Linked DNA regions of Egicoccus sp. AB-alg2. The protein of the gene in region 1 interacts with the protein of each later gene in a pairwise test. Links are inferred from orthologs where the notes say so. Each region holds a gene or a part of one and is shown on either strand. Other genes may lie near its edges.

The links.
Region 2: the proteins of ACERM0_RS19305 (region 1) and rplK interact in binary tests that used the Escherichia coli proteins (3 or more experiments, as listed by UniProt). The link is inferred for Egicoccus sp. AB-alg2 from one-to-one orthologs.

Annotation. Positions count from the first base shown.
Region 1 is NZ_JBGUAX010000010.1:115,160-120,977, forward strand. What follows is about bases 1,904-4,744. They hold ACERM0_RS19305 (50S ribosomal protein L11 methyltransferase), read right to left. Parts: upstream 3,833-4,744; coding sequence 2,975-3,832; downstream 1,904-2,974. Other genes in these bases: ACERM0_RS19290 (class I SAM-dependent RNA methyltransferase), read right to left, coding at 1,904-2,049; ACERM0_RS19300 (hypothetical protein), read right to left, coding at 2,250-2,969; ACERM0_RS19310 (AI-2E family transporter), read right to left, coding at 3,990-4,744. Also shown: ACERM0_RS19280 (amino acid ABC transporter permease), read left to right, coding at 1-8; ACERM0_RS19285 (amino acid ABC transporter permease), read left to right, coding at 55-954; more of ACERM0_RS19290, read right to left, coding at 973-1,903; more of ACERM0_RS19310, read right to left, coding at 4,745-5,246; ACERM0_RS19315 (ABC transporter ATP-binding protein), read left to right, coding at 5,371-5,818. UniProt on the Escherichia coli protein: Methylates ribosomal protein L11.
Region 2 is NZ_JBGUAX010000020.1:458-6,433, forward strand. Bases 1,651-4,649 are described here. They hold rplK (50S ribosomal protein L11), read left to right. Parts: upstream 1,651-2,936; coding sequence 2,937-3,362; downstream 3,363-4,649. Other genes in these bases: nusG (transcription termination/antitermination protein NusG), read left to right, coding at 1,651-2,775; rplA (50S ribosomal protein L1), read left to right, coding at 3,437-4,159; ACERM0_RS22515 (c-type cytochrome), read left to right, coding at 4,349-4,649. Also shown: ACERM0_RS22480 (MaoC family dehydratase N-terminal domain-containing protein), read left to right, coding at 1-492; ACERM0_RS22485 (MaoC/PaaZ C-terminal domain-containing protein), read left to right, coding at 489-881; preprotein translocase subunit SecE, read left to right, coding at 1,280-1,555; more of nusG, read left to right, coding at 1,582-1,650; more of ACERM0_RS22515, read left to right, coding at 4,650-5,212; ACERM0_RS22520 (ubiquinol-cytochrome c reductase iron-sulfur subunit), read left to right, coding at 5,220-5,976. UniProt on the Escherichia coli protein: Forms part of the ribosomal stalk which helps the ribosome interact with GTP-bound translation factors.

The DNA.
Region 1 (5,818 bases):
CCCGATGAGGGCGGCGCAGGCGCGTCCGTCGCGCGCGACGGTGGAGGTGGGCCGATGAGCGGCGTCATCGCCGAGGAGCTCGGTCCTCGCGGCCGCAAGCGGGTCCGGCTGGCGACGATCGTCGCCGTCGTGCTCATCGCGGCGTTCTTCGCGTGGCTGGTCATGCGCCTGGCGGCCGAGGGCCAGTTCGAGGGGCGCCTGTGGGAGCCGTTCATCGATCCGGCGTCGGTGGGCTTCCTCCTCGAGGGCGTGGTCGGGACGCTGCGGGCCGCGCTGGTGGCGATGGTCATCGCCGCGTCCCTCGGCCTGGTGCTGGCGCTCGGCCGGCTCTCGCCGATCGCCCCGCTGCGGTGGATCAGCGGGCTGATCGTGGACGTCTTCCGCGGCCCGCCGGTGCTGCTGTGGATCTTCTTCTCGTTCTTCGCGCTGCCCCAGGTGCTGCCCGGCCAGCTGGGCGTGACGGTCGGCCGCAACCCGCTCTACGCGCTGGTCATCGGCCTGTCCGCCTACAACATGGCCGTGCTGGCCGAGATCTACCGCGCCGGCATCCTGTCGCTGGACCGCGGCCAGCGCGAGGCCGCCCTGGCGGTCGGCATGCCGCGCGGCATGGCCATGCGGCTGGTGATCCTGCCCCAGGCACTGCGGCGGATGATCCCCGCCATCCTGGCCCAGCTCGCGACGCTGACGAAGGACACGGCGCTCGGCTACATCATCGCGGTGCCGGCCGACCTGGCCGGGCGTGGCCGTCGGCTGGCCCAGTTCGCCCCCATCAACGACCTGCAGACCTGGTTCGTCGTCGGCGTGCTGTACTTCGTCGTCATCTGGGGGCTCATGCGTCTGGCCCGCAACCTGGAGACCCGGCAGCGGCGCAGCCTCGGTGCCGGTGGCATGCAGGTGCGCGGCGAGGCCGATCTCGCGGCCCTGGACGAGGACGCCGCCGAGGTGAAGGCCTGACCCCATCGAGGGGCGCGGTCACCGGGCGAAGGTGACGACCGTCTCCACGTGGTGGGTGAGCGGGAACAGGTCCAGCGGGCGCGCCGCCGTCAGGCGGTAGCCGCCGGCGACCAGTGCCTTGGCGTCGCGTGCCAGCGCGGCCGGGTCGCAGGCCACGTACACGATCGTCGCGGGTGCCAGCGCCACGAGGTCGTCGACGACGTCCTGGCCGGCGCCCGTGCGCGGGGGGTCGAGCACCACGACGTCGGGCGGGTCCATCGGGCCCTCGCCGCGGCGGGCGGCGCGCAGGAAGCGGTGGACGGCCTCGGCCGCGACCTCGAGGTCCAGGCCGGCGTCCGTGGCGTTGCGGGACGCCCACGCGGCCGCCGGCTCGTGGCCCTCGACGGCCACGACCTCGGCCCCCGCCCGCGCGAGCGGTAGCGACAGCAGCCCGACGCCGGCGTAGAGGTCCCACACCAACGCACCGTCCACGCCGCCGGTCTTGGGCGAGCCGACGGCCTCCAGCACGTGGTGGACCAGTGCCTCGGCACCTGCCGTGTTGTTCTGGAAGAACGAGGTCGCGTCGAACCGGTAGCGGAGGCCGGCGACCTCCTCGGCCAGCACGCCGTCGCCGCGCATGGCGACCACGCTGCCGTCCGGCTGCTCCAGCAGCAGGTCGAACGGGCCCTCCGGCAGCTCCAGCCCGCCCGGGCCCGGTGCCAGGACGACCGCCCGGTGCTGGCCATGGGCGCGGACGGTCACCTCGGCGGCCGAGGTGGTGCCGATTGCCTCCACCACCTCCTGCACGCCGGGAGCGAGCGCGCGGCAGGTGGTGGCCGGGACCACCTCGTGGCTGCCGGGCAGGAAGAACCCCAGACGTCCGTCGTCGTCGACGTGGAAGCGGGCCCGGTTGCGGTAGCCGGTGGCGGGACCGACCTCACGACAGACGTCGACCGGGGGAGCGGCCAGGCCGCCGAGCCGCTCGAGCTGCTCACGCACCACCCGCGTCTTCAGCCGGCGTTGGCCGGCCGCGGTGACGTGCTCCAGGTCGCAGCCGCCGCAACGGTGACGTTGCGGGTCGTCGTCGGCGGCGCGGTCGGGGCTGGGCCGCAGCATTTCGACGAGCTCGGCCCGGGCCCACCGCTTGCGGTCGTCGGTGACGCGGAGTCGGACCCGCTCGCCGGGCAGCGCGCCGGGCACGAACACGGCCTTGCCCTCGATGCGCGCGACGCCCTCACCGCCGTGGGTGAACCCGTCGACGTCGGCCTCCTGGACCTCACGCGACAGCGGCACCCGGCGCTTCGGTGACGGGGCGCTCACGCCGATGGCCCGGCGCCGTCCAGGGCGGCGTCGACAGCGACCAGGACGATCTCGAGGTGGGCGGCGCCCCGCTCGGCGTACCGGGCGGCATCGTCCATGGTGGTGGCGCCGGCGGTGAGGTAGGCCCAGGCCAACGCCCGCGTGCCGTCACCCGGCAGCTCACGGACCAGCTGCTCCGCCGATTCGAGGTCGCCGACCCCGTCCATCTGCTCCTCGACGAGCGCGACCATCCCGGCCGGGTCCCGCTGCCAGGCCCCGAGGTCGCCCGCGAGCGGGTCGCGCAGGGCGTCGGCGACCCCGCGCCCGAGCGAGCCGCCGGCGTCGTTGGCCGCGGTCAGCGCCAGCGTCAGGGCGTCGTCGGCCTCGCCGGCGCCGCCGCGCTCCTCGACCGTGGTGCCGGGGAAGATCGGACGACCCGGCGGGGTCCCGGAGCCGGCGCCGTCGACCAGCACGGCCAGCGCCTGCTGCGCGGCCTGGCGCGCCGCGGCCGGCTCGGGCGCCTGTCCCGCCTCGGTCAGCAGGTCGCGCGCCTGCTCGACGGCGGCCGTGAGCTCGTTCGTGGCGGCTAGCAGGGCGTCACGTTCCGGCTGCGGCGTGGCCTGCTCGGCCGGCGCCTCGGCGCCTTCCGCGCTCGGCTGGTCCGGCAGCTGCGGTTCGGCGCAGCCGAGCAGCCCTGCGGTCAGCAGGACGGCGACGGACAGCTGTGGAGCACGCACGGGCGTCATCCTCGCGGATCGTCCCCGCCCTCCGCCACCCGCGTGTCACGGCCGCGCGGGCGGGCCACGGCCGGATCCGGGTGGCCCAGCACGGCCAGCCACCCGTCCCGTTCGCGTTGGTCGTCGATCACCAGCCCGGCGGCGCGCAACGGTGCCAGCGCGACGTCGTGGCGCTCCACGGTGATGCCGCTGACGACCAGGGCCCGTCCCGCGGCGCGGACCAGCCCCGCCGCCAGGTCCGCGACCACGTCGGTGACGAGGTTGGCCACGACCACGTCGACCCCGTCTCCCAGCGCGTCCACGCTGGCGACGGCGGTCCGGACCGTGACGTCGTTGGCGCGGGCATTGTCCGCGGTCACCGCGACGGCGTCCGGGTCGATGTCGACCGCGAACACGTCGGCGCCCAGCCGCGCGGCCGCGATCGCGAGGATCCCGGTCCCGCACCCGACGTCGGCCACCTCGGTGTCCGTCAGGTCCAGGCGGTCGAGCAGCTCCAGGCACAACGTGGTCGTGGCGTGGTGGCCGCTGCCGAACGCCCGGCCCGGGTCCAGGACGATGGTGGACTCGCCGGGCACGGGCCGGTGCTCGTCGGCGAGCCAGGTCGGTACGACGGCGAAGCGGCCGGCGCGCACGGGCCGGATCGTCGCCTTCCACTCGGCCTGCCAGTCGCGGTCGGGCTCGTCGGCCCAGGACCCGCCCGGCGGGACGGCAGGGGTCGGCTCGCGGAACCACGCCACCAGGGTGGTCGGCCGTTCCCAGACACCCAGCGCGCCGGCGGCCCACAGGTGGGCGGCGAGCAGTTCGGCCGCGCCCGGATCGCTGGGCAGCTCGTAGCGGACCGTGCCGCGACCGGCCGGGGTCATCGACGACCTCCGGAACGGCTGCGGACAGGGAGCGGCCCCGTGCGACGGGGGGACACACGGGGCCGCGGTGACCCTCTCGGATCACGTCGCGAACTATACACCGACGCCGCCCGCGCACGTCCAGTTCCGCGCGGTATGGCCCGCACGCGCGCCATCTTCATTCGTTCGGGCCACGGTCCCGGTCCGTCGGGACCTCGGCGTCCGGCTCGTCGGGTGCGGCGTCGCGGCGTTCGACGAGCCCGGGCGGGGCACCGTTGGGTCCCGACTCCAGCAACTGGTGCTCGAGCACCTCGTACTCCTCGCCCGCCGCGCTGATCAGGGCGGTCACGATCGCGACCGCCGGGATGGCGAGCAGGGCGCCGGTCGCGCCCGCCAACGCACCGCCCGCCAGCACGGACAGGAACGCCACGGCGGGATGCAGCTCCAGGGTGGTCGCCGTGATGCGAGGGACCACGAGGTAGTTCTCGATCTGCTGGTAGACGACGATGGCGGCCAGCACCCACAGTGCCTGGCCGACGGACTCGGCCAGCGCGACCACCAGCGGCAGCGCGCCGGCGAGGTAGGTGCCGATCGCCGGGATCAGCGAGGAGATCAGGCCCACCCAGATCCCCAGCGCCACCGCGTAGTCGACGCCGATGATGCTGAACACCGCGATGTGGAAGATCGAGGAGACCACCGCGGTCAGCACCCGGCTGTAGACGTAACCGCCGGTCTTGGCGATGGCCAGCTCCCACAGGCCGAGCACGCGCACCTGGTCGCGGGGTTCCAGGCGGCTGGCCAGCCGCTGGCGCAGGCGCGGGCCGTCCGCGACGAGGTAGAAGGTCACCAGGCCGATCGTGGCCATCTGGAACAGGCCGCCCAGCAGGGTCTGGCCGACGCCGACGGCGCCGCGGCCGACCACCGCGGCTCCCGACGCGACCCGGTCCGGCAGCGTCCGCTGCTGTTCGTCGAGCCAGTCCGCGACCGCCTGACCGACCTCGGCGGGCAGCAACTGCGTGGCCCGGTCGGCGAGGTCGCCCAGCAGCGTCGGGCCGGCCGCCAGCAGGTTGCGCACCTGGTCGACGACGAGGTTCGTCATGGCCGCGAAGAAGCTGCCGAACAGCACCAGGCCGGCCAGGAAGACGATCCAGGTGCCGAGCCCGCGTCGCACGCCGCGGCGTGCCATCCACTGCACGGCCGGTTCCATCGCGAAGGACAGGAACAGCGACACGATCAGGATGACGATCAGGCCCTGGATGCGGCCGAGCACCGCCGTGGCCGCCTGGGCGAACAGCAGCCCGAGACCGACGCCGACGGCCAGGGGCAGCGTGCGGCCGCGCACCCAGCTGCGGGGCCGCCAGCCCCACAGGTCGGGGGCGGCATCGCGGCTGCCGTCGTCCGCCGGGGAGCCGCGTCGCGGCGAGGGTCCGTCCATCGCGCGCAGCGTAGGCGCTGGCGGCCTCGTGGCCGCGGCAACGCGGACGGGGCCGATCCGCGGCGCGCGGGTGCGTACGGGCCCGGCGGTAGGCTCCGCGTCCGTCCTCGAGCCCCGGTGAGCCGTGCCGTCCGACCTGCCTTCCCGCGACGCGGCCCAGGACGCGGCCATCGTCGTCCGGGGCCTGGTCAAGCGTTACGGGCGCACCACCGCCGTCGACGGTCTGGACCTCGAGGTGGCCCGCGGCGAGACGCTCGCGCTGCTCGGCCCCAACGGCGCGGGCAAGACGACCACGGTGGAGTGCTGCGAGGGCTACCGCCGCCCCGACGCCGGCACCGTCCGCGTGCTGGGCCTGGACCCGCGTGCCGACGCGTCCCGCCTGCGCCCCCGGGTCGGGCTCATGCTGCAGGAGGGGGGCGTCTACCCGATGGCGAGGCCGGCCGAGGTGCTGCGGCTGTTCGCCAGCTACTACGCCGACCCGCTGGACCCCGAAGCGCTGCTGGAGCGGGTCGGTCTGGACGAGGCCCGCCGGACCCGGTTCCGGGACCTGTCGGGCGGGCAGAAGCAGCGCC
Region 2 (5,976 bases), on another replicon or contig:
GTCGGGACCAGCTACCCGCCCTACACCTACGAGGTGTCGCGGGAGAAGATCCGCGAGTACGCCATGGCGCTCGGCGAGCGCGACCCGCGCTATTACAGCGACGGCGACGACTGCGTGGCACCGCCCACGTTCGCCGCGGCCTTCACCGTCACCAAGGGCGGCCAGGCCGCGTTCGCGGACCCCGACCTCGGGGCGCACTGGACCCTGGTGCACGGCTCGCAGACCTACCAGTTCGGCAGCCGGCCGATCCGTCCGGGCGACGTGCTCAGCTGCACACCCCGCATCGCCGACATCGCCGTCCGGGGCAGCAACGAGCTCATGACCATCGAGGTGGACTGCCGCTTCGCCGACGACGACACCCGGGCGGTGCTGTCCAAGGCCGTCATCGTCTTCCTCGGCTCGGCACCCGCGGCCGACACCCGCGACGACACCGCGCCGGCGACTGCTGCCGACGACGACGCCGCCCGGGCGGCCGAGGAGGGTGCGGCATGAGCGCCATCGAGGTGGGGACGCAGCTGCCCGAGGTGTCGCAACGCTGCAACCTGACGACGTCGGTCGCCTACGCCGCCGCGTCCGGGGACCTGAACCCGCTGCACTACGACCCGGAGTTCGCCGGCAACGTCAGCCCGACCGGCGGGATCATCGCCCACGGCATGTACGCCATGGGGCTCGCCTCGCGTGTGCTGACCGAGTTCGCCGGCGGTCCCGAGCGGGTCGCCGAGGTCAACGTGCGCTTCACGCGCCCCTGGCCGCTGCACACCACCACCACCTTCGGCGGCACCGTCACCAACGTCGACGACGACATCGCCACGGTGCAGTTGTGGGGCCGCAACGAGAACGGCGATCAGATCCTGAAGGGCGTGGGCAAGATCCGCCGGTGACCCCGCCTGCCACGCCTTGCCCGCCGCGCCCTGCGTGCGGCGCCGCAGGGGCCGGTTGTCGCGGACCGGTCGTCGGGGTTACCCTGTGGGCGCTGCCTCCCGGTGAGGCAGCGTTCCCTTGTCAGGGCCCGATCCGTCGAGCACCGCTGGGGGACGGACGGGAGTAGCTCAATTTGGCAGAGCACCGGTCTCCAAAACCGGCGGTTGGGGGTTCAAGTCCCTCCTCCCGTGCGACACGCTGACGCGGCAAGTCGACACGTCAGCGTCCATCCCATCCGGCCCGCGTGCCGCGTCGCGACCCGCTCGGGCGCGCGCGAGGGCACACCCCGGACGCGTCAGCGCACTCGTGCCACGACGCGTCCTGCCTCGCCCACCGTTCTCGGGCAGGAGTCCCACAGATGAGTCGCGAGTCCAAGCGCAACGCCGACCGTGAAGAGCGCCGCACGTCCGGCCAGGTCAGCGCGGCCGAGGAGGCCCCGAAGACCCGCGAGCGCACCTCGCCGGGCCAGTTCCTGCGGGAGGTCCGCAGCGAGCTGCGCAAGGTGGCCTGGCCCAACCGCAAGGAGGTCGTGTCCTACACGATGGTCGTCCTCGTGGTGACCCTCGTGCTGGTCGCGATCGTGTGGGGGATGGACGAGGTCTTCCGTCGCGCAGTCATCAACACCCTGGGTTAGAGGAAACCGTGTCCGACGACGCCCGCATGTCCGATGAGCGCCCCGACGGCGAAGACGCCGTCCGTGAGGAGCTGCCCCCGGTCGAGGCACCCGATGCCCCGGCCGACGCCGAGCTGCGCTCGGCCAGCAACGCCGACAACGCGGCCAACGTCCCGGCCGCCGACGAGAGCCTGACCGTGGCCGACGACCTGCCCGGCATCGCCGAACCGCTCGCCCCGCACGCCGACCTCGACGCGGTCGCCGAGGCCGTCGTCCCCGTCGACGAGGCCGAGGAGGCGCCCGGCGAACTCGACACGGTCGGCGCCACGGAGACCGCCCCCGGCACCACCGAGGACGCCGCCGGCACCGACGAGGATTCGCTGGCCGCGGACGACCTCGACGACCTGCTCGGGATCGCCTCCAGCGCGGGGCGCGACGATGCCGCCGCCGCTGGGGACGAGGACGTGGATCCGGGCGGCCAGCCCGTCGACGCCGTCGACGTCCCGGCCGAGGACCCGGTCGCCTCGGACGCGGGGCGCGACGGGTCCGTCGCGGCCACCGACGCGCCGGTGGCGTCCGCCGACGGTGCCGCGGAGACCGAGGCCCCGGTCCGTCGCGGACGTCCGCGGTCGCTGGCCGACGTGCGCGACAAGAAGGAACTCAACCGCCTGCTCGGCGATTGGTACGTCGTGCACACCTACGCCGGCTACGAGCAGCGCGTGAAGGACAACCTGCTCAGCCGCGTGGAGGCGCTCGAGGCCGAGGACCGCATCTACGAGGTGCACATCCCGACCGAAGAGGTGACCGAGTACAAGAAGGGCAAGAAGACCACGTCGCAGAAGAAGTTCCTGCCGGGCTACGTGCTCGTGCGCATGGAGATGGACGACGAGGTCTGGGGCATCGTGCGCCACACCCCGGCGGTGACCGGGTTCGTCGGCTCGCCGGGCACCCGCCCCGTGCCGCTGCCGCTGCGCGAGGTCGCCGACACCCTGAAGCTGCCCGACGAGTACGTCGAGGTGGTCGAGACCGACGAAGCCGCGCCGGCGCAGCCGGAGAAGGTCGTCGCCGAGATCGACCTCGAGGTCGGCGAGACCGTCCGCGTCACCGGCGGGCCGTTCGCGGACTTCACCGGCACCATCGCGGAGATCAACCTCGACCAGGCCAAGCTCAAGGTGCTGGTCAGCGTGTTCGGTCGCGAGACCCCGCTCGAGCTGCCCTTCGACAACGTCGCGAAGCTGTAGCGGACGCCGGCCGGCGGCGTGCCCGCCCGGCCGGCGCAGACATCCAGACGTCGCGGCCGACGCCGCGCGAACCGAGGACCCCGCGCCGCGCGCCCGGGGCACACCACGTGGGAGGCCGCCCGCCGCGGCGGCCGCCGGACCACGCGAGGAGAACGAGAACCATGGCGAAGAAGGTCGCAGGCTTCATCAAGCTGCAGATCCCGGCCGGTCAGGCCAACCCCGCACCGCCGGTCGGTCCGGCGCTCGGTCAGCACTCCGTGAACATCATGGAGTTCTGCAAGGCGTTCAACGAGCGCACCCAGCAGATGCAGGGTGACATCGTCCCGGTGGAGATCACGGTCTACGAGGACCGTTCCTTCACCTTCATCATGAAGACCCCGCCGGCCGCCCAGCTGCTGCTGAAGGCCGCAGGGCTGCAGAGCGGCTCGGGCACCCCCAACACGGTCAAGGTGGGCAAGGTCTCCCGTGACCAGGTCCGCGAGATCGCGGAGAAGAAGATGCCCGACCTCAACGCGGTCGACGTCGACGGCGCGATGAAGATCATCGAGGGCACCGCCCGCTCGATGGGCCTCACCGTCGAGGGCTGACCCGCTCGAACACCCTTCTACCGTGGGAGACGGAGCCGTAACTCCGTCGTCTGACCACGAGGAGTGCATGACCCATGGCCAAGCGAGGCAAGAAGTACGCAGCGGCGGTCGCGAAGATCGACGCGGACCGGCTCTACGGCCCCAAGGCGGGCCTGGCGCTGCTCAAGGAGATCGACTCCTCCGGCTACGACGCGACGGTCGACTGCGCGTTCCGTCTGGGCATCGACCCGCGCAAGGCGGACCAGATGGTCCGCGGCGCCGTGTCGCTGCCGCACGGCATCGGCAAGACCGTCCGGGTCGCGGTGGTGGCCGGTGGTGACAAGGCGGCCGAGGCGCGCGAGGCGGGCGCCGACCACGTCGGCGGTGACGACCTCGTCGAGCAGCTCGGTTCCGGTGAGCTGCTCGACCAGATCGACTCGGTCATCGCCACGCCCGACATGATGGGCAAGCTCGGTCGGCTCGGGAAGACGCTGGGCCCCCGCGGCCTGATGCCGAACCCGAAGTCGGGCACGGTGACGATGAACGTCGCCCAGGCCGTCCGCGAGATCAAGGCGGGCCGCATCGAGTACCGCTCGGACCGCAACGGCAACGTCCACACCGTGTTGGGCAAGGCCTCGTTCCCGGTCGAGCAGCTCGTGGAGAACTACGCCGCGCTGCTCGAGGAGATCATCCGCCAGCGGCCGTCGGCCGCCAAGGGCCGCTACCTGCAGACCGTCGCGGTCTCGACCTCCTCCAGCCCGGCGGTGCCGCTGGACCCCGCCAAGTCCCGCGACCTGCTGGCCGACGAGGAGGCCTGACCTCCGGCTCGCGCGGTCGTCGGCCGCGCCGGATGGATCCCTGCTGGAGCCCGCCCTGGTGGCGGGCTCCAGCCGTTGAGGGGCGCGCCGGGGAGGTGTCCGCCCGTCCAGCCGTTCAGTGGATCGTCAGTCCCCCGCTGCCGAGCCCGCGTCTAGGGTCGCCTGACACCCGGACGGCTCGTTCGGGCCGTGGAGGGAGCCGACCGCTCGATGCGCCAGGACCGCCCGGCGACGAGGTCACGCCGACGTCGGGTGTGGCCCGGCAACCTCGTGGCGGCGGCGATCGTCGTCGGGGCGGCGCTGTTCGGCGGCAGTGCCGGCGCACAGACCGACGAGCCCACCCGCAACCAGCAGGCCGACGTGCTGGCCCGCGGTGCCGGCCTGTTCCAGGCGCACTGTGCGGCCTGCCACGGCACCCGTGGCGAGGGTGGCCCCGGCCCGGGGGACCTGGCGGGACCGCCGATCGACGAGGTCGACGTGAACTTCGTCGACCTGACGCTGCGGACGGGCCGCATGCCGATCCCGGCGCCGTCGCACGGCATCCGCATCACCGACTACGACGACGCCCAGCGCGAGGCCGTCGTCGCGTTCATGCGCGAGCGCTTCGACCTGCCGGGGGAGTTGCCGACCGTCGGCGAGGGCGACGCGTCACGGGGCCAGGAGCTGTACGTCCGCAACTGTGCGGCCTGCCACGCGGCCGCGGCCAGCGGCGGCATCTCGGGCGCGGCCGTCCAGGTGCCACCGCTGACGGGCCTCGACCCGATCGCCATCCACCAGGGCACCCGTGTCGGGCCCTTCGAGATGCCGGCCTTCGAGCAGGCCGTTCTCGACGACCAGGCCATCGCCGACATGGTGGCCTACCTCGCCGTGGTCGACGAGGCGCCCCGCACGGCCGGGGGACTGCAGGAACTCGACGCGATCAGCTCCGCCCTGCTCATGCTCGCCCTGACGCTGGCCGCCGGCCTGGTCGTGCTGGTCGTGGCGCGGGCGCGGCGCTGGTCGACGACCGAGCCCGAGGGCTTCCACACCACCGACCCCTTCGAGCCGAGGTGACGCCCGCGTGAGCCTCCCCGAGCGCCGACCCGGCGGCCGGTTGCCGACCGAGCCGACCGGTCCTAGCCGTGCCGCCGGCGACTTCCGCCGCGGCTGGGTGCTGGGCTGGAGCGCCGCGTGCGGCGTCGCGCTCGTGGTCCTGCTCGGGCTGTGGGTGCTGGACGCGGACACCGCCGTACTCGCGCTGGTCGCAGCGGTCGCCGCCGGGTCCGCCAGCGTCGCCCTCCACCACGTGGTCGTGACCCAGGACGAGGGCGAACGCACCGTCCCGCGGCCCCCCGAGCCCGACGACGTGGTGCCGCTCGCCGGTCGACGCCGGCTGTTCGGCGGCGCGCTGGCCGGCGCCGCCGTGCTCGGGATCGGCGCAGCCGGCGGCCTGCTGGCGTTCGGCAGCCGGCGCCCGGCCGCCAGCGCCTGGGCGGGCGGCGGTCGACTGACCCAGCTCGACGGGTCGCCCGTACGGCCCGAGGACGTGCCCCCCGGTGGCGTCGTCACCGTGTGGCCACCCGATGCCGTGGGCACCGAGCTGGCGGCGGTCATGCTGATCCGCCTGCGCGAACCGCCCGAGCCGCCCACCCGGGTCGACGAGGTCGCCGACGACACGCTGATCGCCTACTCCCGGCTGTGCACGCACGCCGGCTGCGCGGTCGCGCTCTACCGCGACTTCGACCAGGCGCTGTTCTGTCCCTGCCACCAGGCCACCTTCGACGCCCGGCGGGGTGGACAGCCCACGTTCGGCCCGGCGTCGGTCCCGCTGCCGCAGC